2 regions of the Bacillus sp. GbtcB14 genome follow, and region 2 is predicted to be linked to the other one. Evidence: a T-box and tRNA genes for the amino acid it is inferred to sense, from the RefSeq annotation. Region 2 holds a T-box; the other holds one or more tRNA genes.
What was found. A T-box is a leader RNA that pairs with one kind of tRNA and senses whether it is charged. The one in region 2 lies ahead of metG (methionine--tRNA ligase), so its partner is inferred to be a tRNA-Met.
Positions count from the first base shown of each region.

Region 1: it encodes a tRNA-Met, which carries the amino acid that the T-box ahead of metG (methionine--tRNA ligase) is inferred to sense. The anticodon was not compared.

Region 1 is NZ_JAGXJT010000019.1:12,859-25,309, reverse strand. Features, by position in the region: gene mfd (transcription-repair coupling factor) at 1-923, shown strand, start outside; gene spoVT (stage V sporulation protein T) at 1,060-1,596, shown strand; gene KVT31_RS27635 (putative polysaccharide biosynthesis protein) at 1,829-3,430, shown strand; gene yabN (bifunctional methyltransferase/pyrophosphohydrolase YabN) at 3,443-4,903, shown strand; gene KVT31_RS27625 (RNA-binding S4 domain-containing protein) at 4,918-5,193, shown strand; gene yabP (sporulation protein YabP) at 5,252-5,560, shown strand; gene yabQ (spore cortex biosynthesis protein YabQ) at 5,557-6,210, shown strand; gene divIC (cell division protein DivIC) at 6,207-6,566, shown strand; gene KVT31_RS27605 (S1 domain-containing RNA-binding protein) at 6,654-7,142, shown strand; tRNA gene KVT31_RS27600 (tRNA-Met) at 7,302-7,375, shown strand; tRNA gene KVT31_RS27595 (tRNA-Glu) at 7,389-7,460, shown strand; gene spoIIE (stage II sporulation protein E) at 7,721-10,192, shown strand; gene tilS (tRNA lysidine(34) synthetase TilS) at 10,426-11,856, shown strand; gene hpt (hypoxanthine phosphoribosyltransferase) at 11,853-12,395, shown strand.
Region 2 is NZ_JAGXJT010000004.1:131,013-143,463, forward strand. Features, by position in the region: gene KVT31_RS13330 (response regulator transcription factor) at 1-595, shown strand, start outside; gene KVT31_RS13335 (sensor histidine kinase) at 573-2,015, shown strand; gene KVT31_RS13340 (EamA family transporter) at 2,155-3,057, shown strand; gene KVT31_RS13345 (hypothetical protein) at 3,130-3,384, shown strand; gene metG (methionine--tRNA ligase) at 3,439-5,073, opposite strand; T-box leader at 5,125-5,395, opposite strand; gene KVT31_RS13355 (class I SAM-dependent methyltransferase) at 5,510-6,328, shown strand; gene KVT31_RS13360 (methyl-accepting chemotaxis protein) at 6,740-8,434, shown strand; gene KVT31_RS13365 (methyl-accepting chemotaxis protein) at 8,660-10,351, shown strand; gene KVT31_RS13370 (metal-sulfur cluster assembly factor) at 10,472-10,789, shown strand; gene nprB (neutral protease NprB) at 10,832-12,451, opposite strand, start outside.

The DNA.
Region 1 (12,451 bases), on a different contig from region 2:
AAAGTGAATTAGAGTCTGTTATGCTATCGTTTTTAGAGGGGCAGCATGATGTTCTTGTAAGTACAACAATTATTGAGACTGGTGTAGATATTCCGAATGTAAATACGTTAATTGTATTTGATGCAGATCGTATGGGATTATCGCAGCTGTATCAGCTTCGTGGGCGTGTTGGACGTTCTAATCGTGTTGCATATGCATACTTTGCATACAAACGGGATAAAGTGTTATCAGAAGTTGCAGAGAGGCGTCTGCAAGCCATTAAAGAGTTCACAGAGCTTGGATCAGGTTTCAAAATTGCGATGAGAGACTTATCCATTCGTGGTGCAGGTAACTTGTTAGGAGCCGAACAGCATGGATTTATTGATTCTGTCGGATTTGATCTATATTCTCAAATGTTAAAAGATGCAATTGAACAGCGTAGAGGAACAGATGGGGTTGAAAATACAGTTAATGTTGAAATTGATTTAGAGGTAGATGCATATTTACCAGATGCTTATATTTCAGATAGTAAACAAAAAATTATGATGTATAAACAGTTTAGAGGTGTTTCTGCAATTGAAGATATTGAAGAGTTGCAGGAAGAGATGATAGATAGATTTGGTGATTACCCGCAAGAAGTTGGTTACTTATTGCAAATTGCAAATATTAAAGTATTGGCAATGAAAGAACAAATTGAGTTAATTAAACAAAATAAATTTGAAGTAACAATTCTGTTTTCAGAACAAGCAAGTCAAAATATTGATGGTGGAAAATTATTCATGCTTGGAAATAGTTTTGGACGTATGATCGGTCTAGGTATGGAAGGATCACAATTGAAAATCGTTATGAAAACAAATGGATTAGAGACATCGAAGTGGTTAACAATTGCTGAAAATTTAATAAAAGGCCTACCAGATGTGAAAAAAGAAGTCATAAATGCCTAATATAAGATAAAAAAATACAATTCGGCGTGCATAGAAGAACTAATGTGTAAAATACTATGTCTAACAGTTGGTGATTTTTACATGAACAGGTAAATTCACCACTTTGATCATCAGTAGAAAGTGAGGCAGCATTAGAATGAAAGCAACTGGAATCGTACGTCGAATTGATGATTTAGGTAGGGTAGTAATCCCGAAGGAAATTCGTAGAACTTTACGTATTCGAGAAGGAGACCCACTAGAAATATTTGTTGATCGCGATGGAGAAGTAATTTTGAAGAAGTATTCTCCGATTAGTGAACTAGGTGATTTTGCAAAAGAATATACGGAAGCTTTATACGATAGCTTAGGACATAATGTGCTTGTATGCGATCGTGATTCTATTATCGCAGTAGCAGGCATATCTAAAAAAGAATACTTAAATAAAAGCGTTGGCGATTTAATTGAGAAGACAATGGAAGAGCGTAAGTCTGTAATTATGACGGATGAAAGCGAAATTTCAATTATTGATGGAGTAACAGAGAAAGTTAGTTCCTATACAATTGGCCCGATTGTTGCGAATGGGGATCCAATTGGAGCTGTTATTATCTTCTCCAAAGAGGCTATTATAAGTGAAGTAGAGCATAAGTCAGTAAATACAGCTGCAAGCTTTTTAGCGAAACAAATGGAGCAGTAAGGCCATATTGAATTTTAGAAGTAGCAATCTTTCCTAATTATGATATTTCTTCTTGAGAAATCAATTATTTGGAGATATATGTATATTGAATGAAGGTAGCGCTTTGCTACCTTTTTTCGTTGAACATTTCTAGTGTTGCACGAACGTGTTATTACGCGTGTAGGCAAGGAAGCTTGTCCTTTTCTTTATGATATAATACGAGGGGTGAGAATAGAAAAAGGAGTTTTCTTGTATGGAATCGAAGAAGTATCAAGCCTTTTGGCGTGGGGCTATTATATTAACAATCGCAAGTTTTGTTACAAAGGTATTAAGCGCTTTTTACCGTATTCCATATCAAAATATAGCGGGTGATATTGGTTTTTATATTTACCAACAAATTTATCCGTTTTATGGATTTTGTTTAATTTTAGCTACTTATGGGTTCCCCATTATAATTTCAAAAATGGTTGCGGAACGATTAGAGCGAGGGAAACAACAAGAAGCAGAAGAAATTATTTGTGTATCTTTTTGGTTTTTATTAGGAATTGGTTTCATAGGATTTTTTACATTGTTCTTTGGTGCCGAAGCAATTGCAACAGCCATGGGCGATATACATTTAGATAAGCTATTACGTGTTATTTCCTTTTCATTCATATTGATGCCGTTTTTATCTGTAGCAAGAGGATATTTTCAGGGGTTCAATAATATGATGCCAACAGCTGTTTCGCAAGTGATAGAACAAACGATTCGTGTTTCTATTATTGTGTTTTTATCTCTATTCCTAATTGCTCACGGATTTGATTTATATACAGTCGGTGCAGGTGCTATGTTAGGTTCGATCGCAGGTGGACTGATTGGGATTATCGTACTTGTACTTTATATGCGTCATGACTTTCGTTCTATATTCTTCAAAAGTGTAAAGAGAATTAAGGGGAAAAAGAGGATCATTAAAATTCTGTTTTGGCAAGGATTGGCGATTTGTGTTAGTAACTTAGTACTTATTTTTATACAAATGGCTGATTCTGTTTCCTTCTATTCCTTACTTGTTAGGGCAGGAGAGCAAGCTGAAAGTGCAAAGGTATTAAAAGGTGTGTATGACAGAAGTATCCCGCTTATGCAATTAGGGACTGTCGTGACAACTTCGTTCTCGTTGTCGCTTATTCCAATTATTACAGCGGCGAAGGAAAGAGGAGATCTTTCCTTTATTCGAGAAAAGGTAAAGTTAGCAATGAAAATAACATTTGTTATTGGATTTGCAGCGGCCATTGGATTAACTTGTATTATTCAGCCTACGAATATTATGTTGTTTGAAAATAGTGATGGGTCAGATGTTTTATCTATTTTATCTCTATCTATTTTGTTTAGTTCATTGTCGATTACAACTGCTTCTATTTTGCAAGGGTTAGGACAAACATTAAAACCAGCAATATTCGTTATATTTGGGGGTTGTTTAAAGTTAGCTTTAAATTATATATTAATGCCGTATTTTGGTGTGAAGGGAGCTGCAATTGCAACAATAGTTGCGTTAATTGTAATTTCTGTGTTAAATAGTGCATTACTTATGCAAGCCGTATCTGAATCGCTTATCGATAAACGTAATATGTTAGGTGTAGTTATTAGTGGTATCGGTATGGGATTTGTATTAATAATGTTTATGCGTGTATTACAAATGTCTGGATTAGTAATTGATACAGAACATAGAGGTATCGCGACAATTGAGGCGTTGTTAGGTGTAGCTATCGGCGGATTGGCGTATATGTTTTTAATTTTAAAATTACGTGTATTTACAAAAGAGGAAATAGGAACCGTGATGAAACAAGAGAAAAAAGAAGGTTCATTGAAGAAGAGTGGATAGAGGTGGCAGGTTGTGAGTGGAATCATTACTATTTTAGGATTAGGTGCTGGTGAGTTAGATCAGTTAACGATGGGTGTATATCGAAAAATAAAAGAAGCAGATCACATGTTTGTTAGAACGAAGGAACATCCAGTTATAGAAGAATTGGAGAAAGAAGGTATACAATATACAGCCTTTGACAGTGTATATGAAGCACATGATACATTTGAAATTGTATATGAAACAATTGCGAATACGTTGCTAAAACAAGCTGAGGGCGCAGAAATCATCTATGCCGTTCCAGGGCACCCGCTTGTAGCGGAAAGAACGGTGCAGCTATTGTTGGAAAAAGGCGAAGTAGCGAATGTTGAAGTGCGCATTGAAGGTGGACAAAGTTTCCTTGATCCGATGTTTGCAAGTCTAAAGATTGATCCGATTGAAGGATTCCAATTAATTGACGCCACATCATTTGAAAGAGGACAATTAGAATTACGTCAACATTTAATCTTTTGCCAAGTATATGACGCATTCGTTGCTTCTGATGTGAAATTAACATTAATGGAGATACTACCAGATGATTATGAAGTGTATATCGTAACAGCTGCAGGTACTTCATTTGAACAAGTTAAAAAGGTACCGTTGTACATGTTAGATCATGAAACGGAGTTAAATAATTTAACGAGTGTATATGTACCGCCAGTTCAGGAACGTGCGTCCCTGTATCAACAGTTTGATGTGCTTAGAGAAATTATTGCAGACCTTCGTGGACCGAATGGTTGTCCGTGGGATAAAAAGCAAACACATCAATCTTTAAAGAAGTATTTAATTGAGGAAGCTTATGAAGTGTTGGAAGCGATTGATGAAGAGGATGATGATCACTTAGTAGAAGAACTGGGTGATATATTATTACAAGTTATGCTGCATGCTCAAATCGGAGAGGACGAAGGTTGGTTCTCTATAGATGATATTATTCGAACTTTATCTGAGAAAATGGTTCGTCGCCATCCGCATGTATTTGGGAATACGGATGTAAATAATGCGGATGAGGTAGTTGCCAATTGGGAAGAAATTAAAAAACAAGAAAAAGGATTCGTGAAAGAATCTGTGTTAAGCGGAGTTCCAAAAAGTTTGCCACAGTTACTACGTGCTTATGAAATCCAGAAAAAAGCTGGCAAGGTTGGTTTTGATTGGGCTGATGTACAACCGATGATAGAGAAAGCCTTAGAAGAATGGCAAGAGTTCCAACAAGAAGTTACAAACATGGATGAGGCGAAGATGTTAGGTGAATTTGGCGATTTACTATTTGCGTTTGTTAATATAGCTCGTCATTATAAAATAGATCCAGAAGAGGCGTTACATTCAACGAATGAAAAGTTCATCGGTCGTTTCTTATACATGGAGGCAAAGGTAGCTGAAATGAATAAAGAGATGCAAGATTTATCATTAGAGCAGTTAGATGTTTTATGGGAAGAGGCAAAACAAACAGAGCGTTAGTAGGGGGATTTGATATGCGTCTAGATAAGTTTTTAAAAGTATCACGTTTAATTAAGAGAAGAACATTAGCGAAAGAAGTAGCTGATCAAGGAAGAATATCAATTAATGGTCAAGTGGCAAAAGCGAGTTCAGATGTGAAAGTAGCTGATGAATTAACAATTCGTTTCGGTCAAAAAATAGTAACTGTAAAAATAAATGAATTGAAAGAAACGACTAAAAAAGAAGATGCAGTAAATATGTATAGCTTAGTTCGCGAAGAAAAAGTAAAGGCTGAAGAAGGCTTGTTCTAAAATCAATTATCTCTTCATACATTACTATTAGCTAGTATAAATGTATGGGGGGATTTACGTGAATAATGGTTACTCACCTATGTCTTCTAATCAACAAAATGTTTCTGTAGAGCATGATATTATTATGCGTGGCAGGCGTGTAATTGATATTACCGGTGTAAAGCAGGTAGAGAGTTTTGATAGCGAGGAGTTTTTACTTGAGACCGTAATGGGTTTTTTAACAATTCGTGGTCAAAATTTGCAAATGAAAAACTTAGATGTAGAAAAAGGTGTTGTATCGATTAAAGGGAAAGTTCATGAGATGCTTTATATTGATGAGAACCAAGGGGAGAAAACTAAAGGATTCTTTAGTAAGTTGTTTAAATGAGCCTAACAATTCAGTTGTATACGATGCTCTCAATGATCGGAATGGGTGCTTGGATTGGAGCGTCTTTAGATACATACCAACGATTTTTAAAGCGGCAAGAACGTAAACGTTGGCTTGTATTTATACATGATATACTATTTTGGATTGTCCAAGCATTATTCGTTTTTTATGTATTGCTTCTTGTAAATGAAGCTGAACTACGTATATATGTATTTTTGGCATTATTATGTGGTTTTGCGGCATATCAAAGCTTATTGAAAGCAATATACATGAGACTGTTAAATTTTCTCATCTATATTTTTATGCAAACAACACACTTTTTTGTTCAAATTATAAAGCTACTCATGATAAAACCTGTTATTATTATAGCGCAGCTATTTATTGCATTTATATTATTCTTATTTCGTATACTGCTTTCAATTGGACATGTGTTATGGAAAATGGTGATTTGGATATTACTTTTCATATGGAAAGTTTTTTTCTGGCCTGTTCGATTTATTGCTTCGCTCATATGGAAACTTCTCCCTAATCGTGTTAAACTTTTTATAATGAAACATGTAGGGTTCCTGCAATATATAGCAAAATTGAAGGGACACATCTTCCAATTATGGGAGCGTATAAAAAAGAAGTTAGGGGGACCTCGGAAATGAGGGAACTGAGACAAAGAACAATCGAAAAACAGAGTCCAAATCCTGTTAAAGAGCATATAATACAAACGGATGAGAACAGGAAGCGACTTTATCGCCGTTTAGCGGTTTTTCTTGTCTTTGCTTTTACAATTATTGCGAGTATTAGTGTAACGTTTTATCAACAAAACAGTTCCATTAGAGCAAAAGAAGCAAAAGTTAAGGACATGAAAAAAGAACTGGATTCATTAACGAATAAGGAAAAGAGTCTAAAAGACGAAGTTCAAAAGTTAAATGATGAAGAGTACGTATTAAAGATTGCTAGAAGGGATTATTTCTTCTCTGGAAAAGGGGAGATAATTTTTCCTGTTTCTAAGTAGAGTATGTCTTATTGACACTATATTTTAGGATTATATATAATAAAGTAAAATTTGACTTTTTAACCACTAAGGAGGAGCATTTTTTTTATGTCAATCGAGGTAGGCAGCAAGTTACAGGGTAAAGTAACAGGTATTACAAATTTTGGGGCTTTTGTGGAGCTGCCAGAAGGCTTAACGGGTCTTGTTCATATTAGTGAAGTTGCTGATAATTATGTGAAAGATATTAACGATCACTTAAAAGTGGGCGACCAAGTAGAAGTAAAAGTTATTAACGTTGAAAAAGATGGTAAGATCGGTCTATCTATTAAAAAAGCGAAAGAGCGTGAAAAAACAGAAGGAGATCGTCCACGTGGTGAATACCAACGCGGTGGCGGTGGCGATCAACAACGTTCTGGACGTCCACAACGTAATCGTTCTTTCAACAGAGATAACCGTGGCGGCGGTAACGAACGAGCTCCAAAAGAAACATTCGAGCAAAAGATGGCACGTTTCTTAAAGGATAGTGAAGATCGTTTAACTTCTTTAAAGCGTAACACAGAATCTAAACGTGGTGGCCGTGGCGCACGTCGCGGATAATAAGAACGTTTAATTCTTAGCATATAGAGAGGTACTCAGGGCGATTGCTCGGGGTGCCTTTTTATATGTGAAAATATATTTTAAAAAAGTTTTCAAGATGTGTTGACTTTAAATTATATCTGAGGTAAGATACTAATTGTCCGTTAAATAAGACGACATGGCGGTGTAGCTCAGCTGGCTAGAGCGTACGGTTCATACCCGTGAGGTCGGGGGTTCGATCCCCTCCGCCGCTATATTTAATTTAACGGCCCGTTGGTCAAGTGGTTAAGACACCGCCCTTTCACGGCGGTAACACGGGTTCGAATCCCGTACGGGTCATCCTAAAAAGATCATGCAAATTTGCATGATCTTTTTTTGTTAAATAAACTAAGACATACAACACTTCTACAAAATCACCCCGCATTTTCTGAATTTTCTATTAAAATATTGAAAATAAATTACATACCGTGTATATACGTAGAGTTATTTCGAATAAAAAGTCGAACGATTATAAAAGTGAAAACTGTTGTTTTGACAAAAATCCCAATAATAATCTTTTATAATGACAGTAATTAAACTATGCAGGTGGTGTTAAAAATATGCCTAAAGCAGGAAGGAATACTATGAATACAAGTGCATTGGCAATGAATGAGAGTCAGCTTGGAGCAGTAAAGTGGACGAGTAAGTTGCGAATGAAGTTTGAACAGGTTTTCTTTAGATGGGGATTTATTATTGTTGTTATTGGTTTTCTTTTGGGACGAGCATATATATTAACAAACATTTTACCGTTTGCACTGCCGTTTTTTGCTGCTGTTTATGTTATGAAGCGGGATAAGATGCCGCTCGCGTTCTTGGCTCTAATGGGGGGCGCACTTTCAGTTTCGATAGATAATTTATTCTTTACCTTTGCATCTATTTTTACTTTCTTCATTTATAATATCTTCTTTAGTCGGTTTACACGTAAAACTGTTGGGCTTGTTCCATTCCAAGTATTTATCTCCGCATTAACCGCACATTTAGTTGTCGTATATTTTGCACAACAAACTGTCACCATGTACGATCTACTCGTTAGTACGATTGAGGCAGGGCTTAGCTTCGTATTAACTATGATATTTTTACAAAGTGTTCCGCTTTTATTAGAAAGGAAAGGTAAACAGCAAGCGTTAGAGACAGAAGAAATTGTTTGTTTAATTATATTACTAGCATCTGTTTTAACAGGTACAACAGATTGGTTTGTATATGATGCTTCTATTCAACATATTTTTACTAGGTATTTAGTGCTCGTTTTTGCATTTATCGCGGGGGCCGCTACAGGATCTACAGTGGGGGTTGTAACTGGATTAATATTAAGTTTAGCCAATGTCTCCAGCTTATCTCAACTTAGTCTGTTAGCCTTTTCTGGGTTGCTAGGTGGTTTGTTGAAAGAAGGGAAGCGTTTAGGTGTTAGTTTAGGTTTATTAATTGGGACGAGCTTGATTACGCTATATGTAGACAAGCAAACAAACATTGTGACAACTTTAATTGAATCTGGTGTGGCAATTGCTTTCTTCTTATTAACACCGAAACTTGTTATGGATCGTATTGCTAAATTTATGCCAGGCACACAGGAACATTCGCAAGATCAACAACAGTATTTAAGAAGGATGCGCGATGTTACAGCGAGTAAGATTAATCAATTTGCCAATGTATTTGCTGCTTTATCTAATAGTTTTTCTGTATATGGATATGTAGAGGAGGAAGATAAAGAGACAGAGGCAGATTTGTTCTTAAGTACAATTACTGCAAAAACATGTCAAACATGCTTTAAAAAGGACCAATGTTGGGTAGTTAACTTCGACAAAACGTATGATTATATGAAACAAATAATGAGCGAAACGGAAGAGGGGACGTTGCAGCATAATCGGAAGTTAGTTCGTGAGTGGGACAAGCATTGTGTGAGAGGGAAAAAAGTGACGGATTTAGTAGCAGGCGAATTAGATCACTTCTATGAGGGACAAAAATTACGAAAACAAATGAAAGAAAATCGTAGAATAGTAGCGGAGCAACTATTAGGTGTATCAAAGGTTATGGAAGATTTCGCTAAGGAGATACAAAGAGAACGAGAAAATCATCAAGTACAGGAAGAACAGATTCTACAAGCGTTTCGTGATTTTGGTGTAGAAATAGAGCATGTTGATATTTATTGTTTAGATAGAGGGGGTATTGATATTGAAATGTTGATTCCAGTTGCATCTAATGAACATGGGGAATGTGAAAAGTTAGTTGCGCCTATGCTTTCTGATATTCTAAAGGAAAACATTGTTGTTAAACATGAAGAAAAATCTTCTTATCCGAACGGCCATAGCTTAATATCATTTGGTTCGGCAAAAACGTATTCTCTTGATACGGGGTTGGCCACAGCCGCAAAAGGCGGTGGGTTTGTTTCAGGTGATTCTTATGCGATGGTGGATTTGAGTGTTGGTAAATATGCGCTTGCAATTAGTGATGGTATGGGAAATGGGCAAAGAGCTCATATGGAGAGTAAAGAAACGGTAAAATTATTGCAAAAAATACTTCAATCAGGCATTGATGAGGAAATAGCGATTAAGTCTATCAATTCTATTCTTTCTTTAAGAACAACAGAAGAGATGTTTACGACGTTAGATTTAGCTATGGTAGATTTGCGGGATGCGAGTGCGAAATTTTTAAAGATTGGATCGACGCCGAGTTTTGTTAAACGTGCGAATAATATTTTGAAAATTGAGGCAAGTAATTTACCGATGGGGATTATCGAGGATGTTGAAGTTGATGTAGTAGGTGAACAATTAAAAACAGGTGATATCCTTATTATGATGAGCGATGGGATTTTCGAGGGAGCGCAACATGTGGAGAATCATGAACTATGGATGAAACGAAAAATTAAAGAATTACAAACCGAAGATCCGCAAGAAATTGCTGATATCATTATGGAAGAAGTAATTCGTTCGGGTGATGGTTATATAAATGACGATATGACTATTGTTGTGGCGAAAGTGAAGAAAAATATGCCGAAGTGGGCTACGATTCCAATTGTAGGAATGCAGGCACAATAAATTTTCAGTGTGATGTTTCTCTATCGTTATTTTTTTCTAAAAACCTAGGTGGATACCTAGGTTTTTTTACTTTAAAAGATAATGTTATTATTTTTGTGAATATGTACGGATGATGTAAGATAAAAATGTAATTTTTGTATATCTTTTTTTTGCACAATGTTTGTAAAAGTTGTACCATTATAAACAAGGTAACTAACGTTGCTGTTCTTGTTTAATGAAAGGTGATTACGAAGTTGAAAGATACATTTGTTGAGAAGGTAGATGACTTTGTAAAGCAGCATGATGTATTAAAGGAACGTTCAACGATTGTCGTAGGGGTTTCTGGTGGTCCTGACTCTTTGGCTCTTCTATATTATTTGTTAGAAAAAAGAGCAGCAAAACAATTTGAAGTTGTAGTGGCACATGTGGATCATATGTTTAGAGGTGATGAATCTCATGAGGACCTACAGTTTGTGCAGGACCTTTGTAAAGGGCTGGGAGTTATTTGCGAAACGATAAGGATTAATGTGTCGCAATATCAACAGCAATACGGAATGAATGCACAGGTTGCTGCTAGAGAATGCAGATATGCATTTTTGGAAAGAATAATGAAGAAATATGATGCGAGATATGTAGCTCTTGGACATCATGGTGATGATCAAGTAGAGACGATTTTAATGCGCCTTGTACGAGGGAGTACTCCGGAAGGATATGCAGGAATTGCAGTGAAGCGTCCTTTTCATAATGGGTATTTAATTAGGCCGTTACTTGGAGTAACAAAGGAAGAAATTGTTGATTACTGTGATAAGCTAAAAATAATTCCCCGTATAGATCCAAGCAATAAAAAGGAAGTATATACAAGGAATCGATTACGTAAATATGTCATTCCTCATTTGAAAGAAGAGAATCCACAAGTGCATGAGAAATTTCAAAAATTTAGCGTGCAGATGCAAGAGGATGAGGCTTATTTGCAGGAATTAGCTTTTGAGAAAATGAATAAAGTAATTACAAAAAAAAGTGATAAACAAATTAGCTTATCAATTCCTGCCTTTGAATCCATGTCTATGCCTTTACAAAGAAGAGGGATTCAACTAATATTAAACTATCTTTATGAATATAAGGTTCCATCTTCTCTTTCCTCTATACATATTGACAAAGTGATTGAGTTTTTTAAGCGGACACAACCTTCGGGTTCACTTGATTTCCCAGGTGATTTAAAAATTGTTCGCACATACGAGGAGTGTAGCTTTGGATTTAAACAAGAAATTGTTTCTCCTTTTTCGCAAGATTTATCAGTGCCCGGGACAATTACGCTATCGAACGGGGATAAACTTGTAATAGAGGTGAGCGAAGATATACCAAGTAACATGAATGAAACAGTATTTGTTGCTAAGTATAATGATATATCATATCCACTTCGTATTCGTTCTAGGGAAAATGGAGATCGCATGTCAATACAAGGTATGAATGGAACAAAAAAGATAAAAACTATTTTTATCGAAGCAAAAGTACCAAGAGAAAAAAGAGAAGAATGGCCGATCGTTTGTGATGCAAGTGGTAATATTATTTGGGTACCCTTGTTGAAGCGATCTGCATTTGCTATTTCGAAAGAGATGGCAAAGAAGGATAAATATATGATTATTCACTACAAAAGCAAGGAGTCTTCCGGGAGGATAATGAAATGATGAATCAAGATATCGAAAAAGTATTAATTTCTGAAGAACAAATACAAGAAAAGGTGCGCGAATTAGGTGCAATTATTGCAGAGGATTATAAAAACACAGTACCTCTTGCGATTGGTGTATTAAAAGGCGCAATGCCATTCATGGCAGATTTATTAAAGAGAACAGATACATATCTTGAAATGGATTTTATGGCTGTATCTAGTTACGGTCACTCTACTGTTTCAACAGGCGAAGTGAAAATTTTAAAAGATCTTGATACTTCTGTAGAAGGTCGCGATATTTTAATCGTTGAAGATATTATTGATAGCGGTCTTACGCTAAGTTACTTAGTAGACCTATTTAAATATCGTAAAGCGAAGTCTGTAAAAATTGTTACGTTATTAGATAAACCGACAGGCCGCAAGGTAGACTTGAAAGCGGATTATGTTGGATTTACTGTTCCGCATGAATTTGTTGTAGGATATGGATTAGATTATAAAGAGCAGTACCGTAATCTTCCTTATGTAGGAGTATTAAAACCAAGTGTTTACTCAAATTAATTAAATACAGGCGTTACAATTGTATAGGAAAGTTTTTCTATGTTACGATTTACAAT
Region 2 (12,451 bases):
AAGCTTTACCGTTGATGTCGTTGGCGCTGGAACAGAAGGTATACTTCTTTTCCAAAAAAATTCATACGATCTTGTCCTCCTTGATGTGATGTTACCAGATATAGATGGCTATAGTATTTGTAAAATTATGCGAGGACAATCTGATGTACCGATTATTATGTTAACAGGCTTACATAATGAAGAAAGTGAAATTAAAGGATTTGAATTAGGTATTGATGACTATATTACGAAACCGTTCCATTACACCGTATTTATTAAACGTGTAGAAGCTGTATTAAGAAGGGCAGCAACGAAGGAAGCAGAAACTGCAACTATACTACAATTCCGTGAATTGATGTTAAATTCTACAGCATATGCCGCTTATGTTCATGGTAATCAAATTGAATTAACAACAAAGGAATTTGAAATTATTTATACTTTACTGCAAAATCGGGGAAAAGTATTATCAAGAAGTGATTTGCTGAATAAGGTATGGGGCTATGAACATTATGGTGATGTAAGAGTTATAGATACACATATTAAAAACTTAAGAAAAAAATTAGGGATTCCTTATATTAAAACGGTGAAAGGCATTGGCTACAAAATCGAATCGTAGCACAGACAACATCACCAAAAATATTTTCATCAAAACCTTATTGTTTTGTATTCTTTTATCACTTTGTCTTTATCAAATTATTTATTTTCTAGCTTCAAACTATGATAAAGAACGTTTTGCAAAAGAAAATGGAGCGCTGTCTACAGAACAAGCGAGTTCAAACAAACAAAACGACCAAAGTAAAATGAATCAAAATAAAGCTGTATCACAGGGAGACATTTTTAATTTCCAATCTTCTATTATAGATTATAAATCACTCTCTACAGCTATCAATCACCTTTTGCAGCCTAGCCAAACTGCAAAAGCAAAAGAACATGCTCAAAATATTCCGGGGAAAAATAGCACTTCTGCTCCACTTACAGAAACGGAAAAGCAAGTCGCTACTAATGATGCCTTACATAAACAAAATGCAGCAAGTAAACCAAATGATGCACAAGATGATCCAAAATTAACAGATGCACTGCAGCAGTTAGCTCCAAATATTGGCGCGACAATGCTTGCATTATCTTTGCTCGGATCTTTAATTTATGCAAAACTAATTGCCAAACCTTTTCAATTTATGAGTGATGCTTTAAAAGATATTATGAATCTTGATTTCTCAGATAAAAAACTACTTAACAAAAATACCAATCAAACAGATTTTAATTTACAAGTAGCTGCTTCACAAGTACCAAATATTGTGAAGAATTTACATGCAAGCAATCAAGATTTAAGAAATGAACTCAAAAAGGAACAACAATTAGAACAATCTCGTAAAGAATTTATGTCTATGGTTTCCCATGAATTAAAAACACCAATCGCAGCCGTTATGGGACAACTAGATGGCATGATTCACGGAATTGGAGCTTATAAAGATAGAGATAAATATTTAAAACGTTCCTATGAAATGATGCAAGACATTAACATATTAACGGAAAAAATGTCGGAATTATCCAAAATACAGAACCCTCAATTTAAACCTGATTTAAAAGTTATCTCACTAACTAATATTATTGAAGATGTTATGAAGAAAGTAGATTATTTCGTATCTGTAAAGCAATTAAATGTTCAATCTAACATTAAACAAGATGTACAGGTTTTAGCTGATCCTAAATTTATTCAAACTGCTATTTTTAACATTATTTCAAATGCAATTCATTACACAATTGACCATCAGCATGTATATATAAAGCTTTATGAAAAGCCTAACGGTTACGCATTAGAAGTATTAAATACAGGTTCACAAATAGATGAGGATAAACTTGCCCATCTATTTGAGCCATTCTATCGCGCAAACCCTGACAAACATGGCTTAGTACAAGGTAGTGGTCTTGGGTTATACATTGTGAAACAAATACTAGATAAACATCAGTTTCCTTATGGGATACAAAACACGCCTCAAGGTGTAAAATGTTCTATTGTATTCCCAAAAGCAATGTAAAAACCTACTACAATTTCATACCCCAAATTCATACTTCGTATGAGTGGCGGAATTTTGTAGAGTATCTTACTCTGTTTCGTTCGCCCGTTATCCTTATTTGGATAGCGGGCGTTTTTTATTATTTAAAAGGAGGATTTTCATGGAAAAATTTAAGTATTCATTACTTGTTTTATTCGGAGCTTGTAGCTACGGCGTACTTTCAACTATTTTCAAACTCGGATTCATTGATGGATTTTCAGCACATCAACTATTAGGGGGACAATATGTCTTCGGATGGATCGGGCTTCTTCTGCTCGTTCTTTTCGTTTCACGTCATAAAGTAACAAAAAAGCAATTCTTTTCCTTACTAACAGTCGGTACAACAATGAGTATGACTGGTATCTTCTACGCTATTTCTGTAGAAGAGCTACCAGCATCTATCGCTGTTGTCCTACTCTTCCAGTTCACATGGATTGGTGTAGTTATAGAAGCAATCGCTAATCGAACATTACCAAGCCGTGAGAAAGTTATATCTATCATTATTTTATTTACTGGAACATTGTTTGCAGGCGGTGTCTTTGAAGGTCTCGGACAAAACTTTTCCACGAAAGGTATTATCTTTGGTTTATTGGCCGCTGTTTCTTTTTCATTCTATGTTTTTGCAAGTGGGCGCGTTGCTACAGAAGTTCCGCCTTATACGAAAAGCTTTCTTATGACAACAAGTGCTACGCTTATCGTATGCCTATTCTTCCCGCCAACCTTTTTAACGGATGGTGCCCTGCAAGCGGGTCTTTGGAAATATGCTTTCTTCCTCGGATTGTTCGGTGTTGTCGTACCCGTCATTTGTTTTTCAATTGGCGTACCGAAAGTAGGAACAGGACTTAGTACAATACTAGGAGCAGCTGAATTACCAACGGCCATTATCGCTTCTATTACACTTGTACATGAAGTCGTAACATTCATGCAGTGGATTGGAATAATCTTTATACTACTTGGGATTTTCACCCCTCAGCTACTTACAGCTAGGAAAGAAAAGAAACATAGTAGCGTGCATAGTGCGTGAAAATAGAAACTTGCATATAAATGTAAATATAGTTACAATGTGGTATAATTTCAAATCTATTTGGAGGTATAAATGACTATTTTAAGCGTAGCCTTTTTTGCCATTATGTGTATCTTCTTCCTAATAAGATATATGAAAGAAAAGAAATTTTACGATTTGCTCCTCATTCCCATTTGCATATATGCTGGGGCAGTCAAAACCCCTTTAGTAGAGTACTTAAACTTTAATACTACATTCAAAATAACATATGATATTGCAGCTATTATTCTCGTAATCCTTGCTGTGCTTTTCTTCTTAAAGGATAAGAAAGAGAATTCTACTGCATAACAAAAAGACCTTTCATGTATTTGAAAGGTCTTTTTGTTTTTCTTTTTCTCTATCTCACTTTACCGCTCCATATAGCTTCTCTACCTCATGCTCAATTTGTTTTACATCGATTCGTTCAAATAGTGGCTGCACACTATCGATTCTATTCGGCAACGTATGTTGAGGTTCCCAATTTCGGTTCCCGATCGATAATGCGTTTCTAACTCTTTCACTTGAAAATGGTAAAAACGGTTCAAGGAGATTTGCAAAATTAGCGATAAGGTACACACAGTTATAAATCGTTTCTTCGCATGAAACTGGATCATCTTCTCTTTGTTTCCAAGGCTGCTTCTCATCAAAGTATTTATTTGCAAAACGTACTGCATCAAATATTGTTTCTAGCGCCACCTTAAATTTAGTTTGCTCAATTGCTTCTCCTACATTTTTATATAATCCTTCTACTTTATCTTTCAGCTCTACATCAATACTTCCCTGCGGCATGATACCACCATAATATTTTTCAATAAACTTTAATGTCCGGTTCACAAAGTTTCCGTATGCACCTAACAATTCACTATTATGACTGTAAATGAATTCACGCCATGAAAAATCAGTATCACGATTTTCTGGTGCATTGACTGTTAAAAAGTAACGAATAGAATCTGGATTGTAGCGTTCTAATATGTCAGGCACCCATACTGCCCAGTTTTTACTTGTAGATAACTTTCTTTTTTCAACTGTTAAATATTCATTCGAAACGATATGACGAGGAATTGCTCCTTCTCCTATTCCAAGTAATACCGCTGGCCAAATGATGGAATGAAACGGAATATTATCCTTTCCGTGTACATAATATGTTTTCGCTTCTCTATCCCAAAACTCTTGATCATCATTTCCTGTTTCTTCAGCCCAATGTTTACTCGCTGAATAATATCCTGTCACAGCTTCAATCCATACGTAAATTTTCTTATCTTCATACCCTTCTACTGGAATTGGTACCCCAATTGGTAAATCACGTGATACGGCCCTATCTAATAAACCTTCCTTAACATATCTCTCTGTTAGTTGAATCGCATTGTCGCGCCATGTTCCTTCTTGCTTTGCGATGTCTACAGCCGTTTTGATTTGCTCCTGAAATGTATGCAATGCAAAATAAAAATGCTCTGTTTCCTGCACGGACGGTGTACTACCACATAACTTACATTTCTTTTCTAACAAATCGAGTGGATCTAAAATAGCTGAACACGCATCGCATTGATCTCCTCTTGCTGCTTCATGGCAATGTGGACAAATGCCTTCTACATAACGATCAGGTAAAAACTGCGTACACGTTTCACAATACGCTTGTTCCACCGTTTTTTTATAAATATAGCCTTCTTCTAATAAACGTAAAAAGACATTTTGAACAGTTTCATGATGATGCTCACTATCTGTACGTGTATAGCAATCATACGTAAAACCAAGGCTACGAAAACATCGCTGGAATTCTTCATGATACTTATCAGCAATTTCCTTCGCCGTCACACCTTCTTGTTTTGCCCTAATTGCAATTGGCGTTCCATTACAATCACTTCCCGAAACATACAACACATTTTCACCTTTTGCCCGGTAATAACGTGCTAGTATATCTCCAGGTAACAAACTCGCAATATGTCCAAGATGTAACGAACCATTTGCATACGGCCAAGCGCCTCCAATAAAAATACTCATCTTACATTCCTCCTTTTAAATATAAAAAAGCCCCGCCCTTATCTTAAAAAAGATAAGGGCGGGGCTGTATAAACAGTCGCGGTACCACCTTATTTCGCCAATTACTCACATAATTAGCCTGAACAAGTACGGAGCTATATGCTCTTATACTGTGGTTTTGATAACGAGTACCAACTCTCGTCGCCGCCTACTACTATCATTTGATAAGTTCAGGACGAAGCTCAAAGGCCATTGTTCAAATGAATATTCTTGCTTCTTCTCAGCTACCGAAGCTCTCTGGAAAGAATGTGTTCATCCTACTTTTCCTTTTCAACGCTTTTACGTATAACAAGTATTGTACGACTTAATCACAGAAAAATCAAACTTTTATTCAGAAAGAAAAGGAAATCCCATCGCCCTGCCGAATAACTATACGTTCACAAAAGGAGTGATACGATTGAATCAAAAACAACTAAGCACACGTAATGAAAAAAGCTGGAATGCAGCTGCTTATGAAGCTTGGACGAATCGCCATGGGGCGCCAGCCGATTATGCGAAAAAGCTTATGGCAGATCCCGTGCGCGAGGTAAATCACTATTTACCTTACATACAATCTCCAAAAGGAAAACGTATTATTAATTTACTCGGGTCAAAAGGAAATAAAGCCGTTGCTCTCGCCCTTTTAGGAGCTGACGTAACAGTTGTCGATATTTCAGCAAGTAATGCAAAATATGCAAATGAACTTGCGGAAGCAGCAGGAGTCTCTATCCAGTATGTCGTTTCTGATGTATTAAATGTGCAGCTCTCCGAATCATTTGATATCGTATTGCTGGAACTTGGTGTACTTCATTACTTTCTAGATTTAAAACCGCTCTTTCAAAAAATTACTACCTTACTTAAAGGAGGTGGAACGCTTATCCTTCGTGACTATCATCCTGTTTACACGAAATTACTAGGAGTAGACCACCCATCATTTCGGGCTAACGGAAATTATTTCGATGAAGAATTGATTGAAGATGATGTAGCTTATAGCATCCTTCTTACAGAAGCGCAGAAAGAAGCATTACCTAAAACACTAATCCGTCGCTGGACGCTAGGAGAAATTATTACAACACTTGCAGAAGAACGTTTTAAAATTGAAAAACTAGTTGAAGAACACGGGTCGCATCAAAGATGGGTCTTCCCTTCTACTGCACCGGAAGGAATTGAAGAACAAATACCTGGTTTATATACATTAATTGCGACAGCATGCAAAAAAGGATCCCTTCACGGATAGGATCCTTTTTGCATGCTCACGCATATAAGTTGAGGTTGGAGATTACCATAATTCTGTAGAATAGGACACAAGATATTTCAACATTTCGTCTCTGACTTACGTCGTCAAAAAGGGGTATGACCAACATAACGAAGAGTAATGTTACAGTTGATACTGATAATCGTTATCAACTAATTAGAAGTATACATGATGTTATTTCAAATTACAATAGCATTTCTAATTTTTATTTATGAACTTTTTGATATACAAATGTATACATTTTAAGAACATTTGCTCATATCAATCTGCCATCTTCCATTATCTGCTATAATTTTCATTGAACAGATTAATAACTTCATAATGATGTTTTTATTAATGTCGTTCTTAATATTTATAAATTATAATAAATAGTTTTTAAAGGTAGGGGTAACGATGAAATATGTTAGTATTCGAAAAAAACTACTGTTCACACTCTTAAGCATTTCTTCTTTATTTAGTATTGCTCTTATTGTTATTCTTTCATTCGCTATGAACCAAGCAAGCGAAATTGAAACGTTAAAAAATGATGTATCAAAACGAGCAACAATTTTAAAAGAACGTGGTGATTGGTTCCAAGCACAAGTTGCCGGTTTACAAGAATATTTACTGTCACATGATCAAAATGGATTGGATAAATTCAACCGAGAAGGAAAAAAACTTGCTGATACTAGAGAGAAAGTAACAAGTGATAAAAAACTCCCAGAAGGAATGAAAGAAGCGATTTTAATGGGGGCAAAATGGCGAAGCGTCATAGATAATGAAGTCCTCCCTCTCGCTCGCGAAGGAAAATGGGACGAAGCATCCAAAATCGCTTTAGCTCAAACCGACTATGTAAACGATCTTTTAAGCCGTTTTACTAAATATGCAAATGAAGAAAATGATAAACGTGACGCATTAATTGCTGACGTAGAGTCTTCTTCATCTCTTATTCAATATATTATTTTCTTCTCTCTCATTACATGTACGTTAACATCTATTTTATTAGCATGGTGGTTCTCTGGTAAACTCGTTAAACCGATACGACAAATTGATGAGAAATTAAAAGAATTAGCCTCTCAAGATGGCGATTTAACAGCTAGATTGCATGTAACGAGTAAAGATGAAATTGGTGATATCGCCAATTCATTTAATCAAATGCTCGCTAACTTACAACGTATTATAAAACAAGTGCAACAAACATCAACAAGTGTAAAAGAAGCATCTGAAAATGTGTTTATCGAAACAACTGCTTCTATGGAAAATACAGCAAAAACCGAAGAAACTATGAATGCCCTTGAGCACAATATTCGCTCACAAGTTTCCAGTATCGAAGAAAGTTCAACTGCAATGGACGATATGGCGACGAGTGTTCAACGTATTGCTGAATTCGCCTCTTCTGTTACTAGCCTAGCTGTTACAACTTCAGAAAAAGCAGATAGTGGGAATAAAGTCATTGAGAAATCTATTACACAAATGCATACAATTAACGAAGCTGTTAACGCTACATCACAAGTAGTAGAGCGACTTATTACACATACGAATCATATTGATACTGCACTTCAATCCATTTCTAATATCGCAGAACAAACGAATTTACTCGCTTTAAATGCTTCAATTGAAGCAGCCCGCGCTGGCGAACATGGAAAAGGCTTCGCTGTTGTTGCCGATGAAGTACGAAAACTTGCTGAACAATCTCAGCTAGCGGCAACTGACATTAACCATTTACTTCATCAAATTCAGGCAGATACAAAAATAGCAAATGAAATGATGACACAAGGTCAGTCAGAGGCTTCGGAAGGAATTACAGTCATTCGTACCGCTGGATCTTCATTCTCAGAAATTGTTAACCACATTAACAAAGTCTCTACACAAATGCAAGAAATGTCTGCAACTGCTGAAGAAATGGCCGCAAGTTCTGAGGAAATGAATGCAGCTTTAAATAGCATCGCTTCTATTTCAAATGAAGTTGCCGCCGAAACATCACAAACAGCAACTTCGGCTGGTGACCAAGTAAACAAAATGAGTATCGTTGCTAAAAATGCGTCTGAAATGAAAACGACTGTACAAGAACTTGAAGTTCTCGTTTCTCATTTCAAAACAAACGTTTAAAGTAAAACTTTCATTTATATTTCTATGAGCTCCAAATTATTAAAAAGAGAGATTTACAGTCTCTCTTTTTTCATCTTAAAATATCTCTTTCTATCTCTCATTCCGTCTGCTATAATTCCTAAAGGAAAGAAGAAAGCTTTGTTCCAAATGGAGTAAAGCTTTCTTTCAATTTTTTAAATTTATTAATTCTAATACTAAGATTTCACAAAGGAGGCTTTTTATCATATGAGTTTTATTAGCATTCGAAAAAAACTAATGTTCATGATGGGAACGATTTGCGCTTTATTTGGCATCGCCTTAGCTTTTATTTTATTCTTTACCATGGATCAATCTCGTCAAGCTGAAGCATTACAAAAAGAAATTTCTCCCCTTGCAACACAATTAAAAGAGCGCGGGGATGCTTATCAAGTACAGCTCTCTGCTTTAAGAGGTTATTTATTACAACATGATCAAGTTGAATTTGACAAGTTTAATGCGATGAGTAAAGATCTTGAGGATTCGAAAGACAAGCTTCTTTCTAATCCAAATGTTTCTCAGTCCATGAAAAATACAATGGAATCAGGATCCACTTGGAGAAAATTTATTGAAGAAAAAGTTTTCCCTCTTGCAAAAGAACAAAAGTGGGAAGAGGCTTTACAAGTAGCTTATGCAGAAAATGGTACTGTTTATAAAGTAATTGGTGACTTCACAAATTACAGTAATGAACAAGCAAAGTTACGTGATCAATCTATCGAAAAAATTGATCAATCTTCACTACAAATTGAATATGTTGTCTTCTTATCACTTGTTATTTGTATTATCGTAGCTACTATTCTTGCATGGTGGTTCTCTGGTAAACTTGTAAAACCAATTCAGCAAATTGATAGTAAGCTAAAAGAATTATCATCTCAAGAAGGTGACTTAACAGCACGCCTACAAGTAAATAGTAATGATGAAATTGGTGCAATCGCAACATCATTTAATAAAATGTTAGAAAACCTACAACATATCATTAATCGTGTTCAAAAAACATCTGTGGAAGTACAAAATGCTTCTGAAAATATGCTAGAAAAGACGAATATATCACGCGAGGCAACAGTAAAAGTTCAAAGCTCGATGTCCAATTTAAATGCGAGTATTCAATCACAAGCCTCTAGCATGGAAGAAAGCTCAACAGCAATGGACGATATGGCGGTAAGTGTTCAGCGTATTGCTGAATCTGCCACATCTGTAACTGAGCTTGCTGTAGTTACATCTGAACAAGCTAACGACGGAAGTACTGTTATTCAAAAATCCGTTTCTCAAATGACAACGATACACGACGCGGTAAATGCTACGTCCGAAGTGGTCGAACGTCTAATCACACACACGAAATATATTGATACAGCTGTACAATCTATTTCTAATATCGCAGAACAAACAAACTTACTTGCTTTAAATGCATCTATCGAAGCAGCTCGTGCTGGCGAACAAGGAAAAGGTTTCGCCGTCGTAGCTGACGAAGTTCGAAAACTTGCAGAACAATCTAAAACAGCGGCAACAGATATTAACCAATTACTACATCAAATTCAACAAGACACTGAAACTGCGAGCTCTATGATGTCACAAGGTCGTTCTGAGGCATTTGAAGGCATTCATGTCATTCGTGAAGCTGGCAATTCTTTCACAACGATTGTAGAACAAGTAAATAAAGTATCTACTCAAATGCAAGACATCTCAGCAACTGCTGAGGAAATGGCTGCAAGCGCTGAAGAAATGAACGCTTCACTGAATAACATCGCTTCTATTTCGACTGAAGTATCTAGTGAAACAGCGGCAACAGCACACTCTGCTGAGCAAAAAGTCATTACGATGAATGAGATGACACAAACCGCTAGACAAATGAAACAAACAGTTGAAGAATTAGATCAACTCGTATCTCATTTTAAAACTGAATAGACATTCCAAAAAGATCCCTCTTCCAAAAGGGATCTTTTTTTTGAGCTCATTTCCTGCACATTATGTACATTTCCGTTATAATGAGAATCGATATCATTAATTATGCAGGGGGTGCTACACATGTCACAACAAGCATTTGAAGAAAAGTTATATGCAAACTTAGAAGCTGTTATTGACCCTGAACTAGGTGTTGATATTATCAATCTGGGATTAGTTTATGACGTTACAGCAGATGAAAATAATAATGCTGTCATTACAATGACGATGACTTCTATCGGTTGTCCAATGGCTGGGCAAATTGTATCAGACGTTAAAAAAGTATTATCAACGAATGTACCTGAAGTCAATGAAATAGAAGTAAATGTCGTTTGGAATCCGCCCTGGTCTAAAGAACGCATGTCACGTATGGCGAAAATCGCATTAGGTATTCGCGACTAAATAAAGAAAGACCTGACATCCTAGTCAGGTCTTTTTCTCTTATTATTTTACGCCTACTGCATCATAAGCTTTCGTTACAGCTTGTACAGCTTTAGAGTTTTTACCATATAAATCTTCAGCTGACTGCAGAGCAGCTTGACGCATCATCTTAAAGTCAGAGTTTGCAGTTAAATATTTCGTAAGAGCACGGTAATAAATTTTTTCTGTCGCTTCACGGCCTACTCCAGTTACTTTCACACCGTAATGCTCTCCGCCATCAGATACTAAATATGCAGCTTTATTGTTAATACTACTGTTAATATGAACGCCGCCATTATCAGCTGTTCCAGTGTAGCGTTTATTGTAATGATCTGGGTAACCTTCACCTGGTTTTAATGGATTTGGAATAGATGCTGGATCTTTCAGAGAACGAAGTGCATCACCAGGTTTTCCAGGTGTATAAATGTCAGCACCTAAATCCCAGCTCTTCTTCTCAACCATGACACCCATAATATCAGATAACGATTCATTTAACGCACCTGACTCATTTTTATAAACAAGATTTGCTGTATGTTCAGTTACAGCATGCGTTAATTCGTGACCGATAACATCTAATCCAGCAGATAATGGAATGAATGTTTTACCATCGCCATCACCATACATCATTTGCACACCGTTCCAAGCTGCGTTATTCCAGCTTTCTCCAACGTGAACAGTCGAAATAAGCTTCGCACCTTTATCATCGAAAGAGTTACGATTAAATGTCTTTTTGTAGTAATCATATACTTTTCCTGCATTTACATGCGCATCAACTGCAGCTTTATCGTCGAAGAACTTAGATTTACTCTTCACTTCTTCTCCTGTATATCCAAGAATTTGCGAGAATAAATTAAACCAGTTTTCGTCCATATTCTCCGCATCAAATGTATGGATACCTTGTCCTCGTTTACCATCAAATAAGTTAAATTCTCCTGTTTTCGTATCTTGAGCGATTTCAAATGATTGTCTACCGCCTAATACGCCATAACCGAATCCTGTAATATTATCTACAGCATTATATTTCTCAATCACATTTCCATTCGTTGCATCAACAAAATAATGCCAATATCCTGGAGCCGGCTTTGAAATCGATGCCTTAACTAAATAGGCAAGATAGTAATTCCCATCCTTTTCATACACAAATAAATCTTTTTTCACACCGTCATAATTCTTTACTTTACCAATTTCTTTCTCAATATCTGCCTTGGCAATCGTTTCTGCTTGATCTGCGCTAATATTTGCAAACGCAGGAATATTTTTATCATCTAAATTCGGAATAACTTGTCCGAAGAATGCTTTTACATTATTTTCTTTATCAAGTGTAACAGTTTGATCTGAACCATACACAGGAATGTTATTATGCTTCTCAACTAACTTCACATGTGTCGTACCAGATTCAGCATCTTTTTCCTCCCCAACGACATTGAAGTGTTTATCAATATTTCCTGCTAATTTAAACATATCTTTCTTACTCTCTAAATATTGAAAGACCGTCTCTTTTTTATCTAGTCCTTCCGGTGCTTTCCATTCTTCACCTATGTATGCAGGTGTTTTAAATTCTTGATGATATTGAATTTTTTGTTCTTCCGCTTTCGTTGTCGTTGCTCCAAATGTTCCAAATCCCCCGGCTATAACAGTTAACGC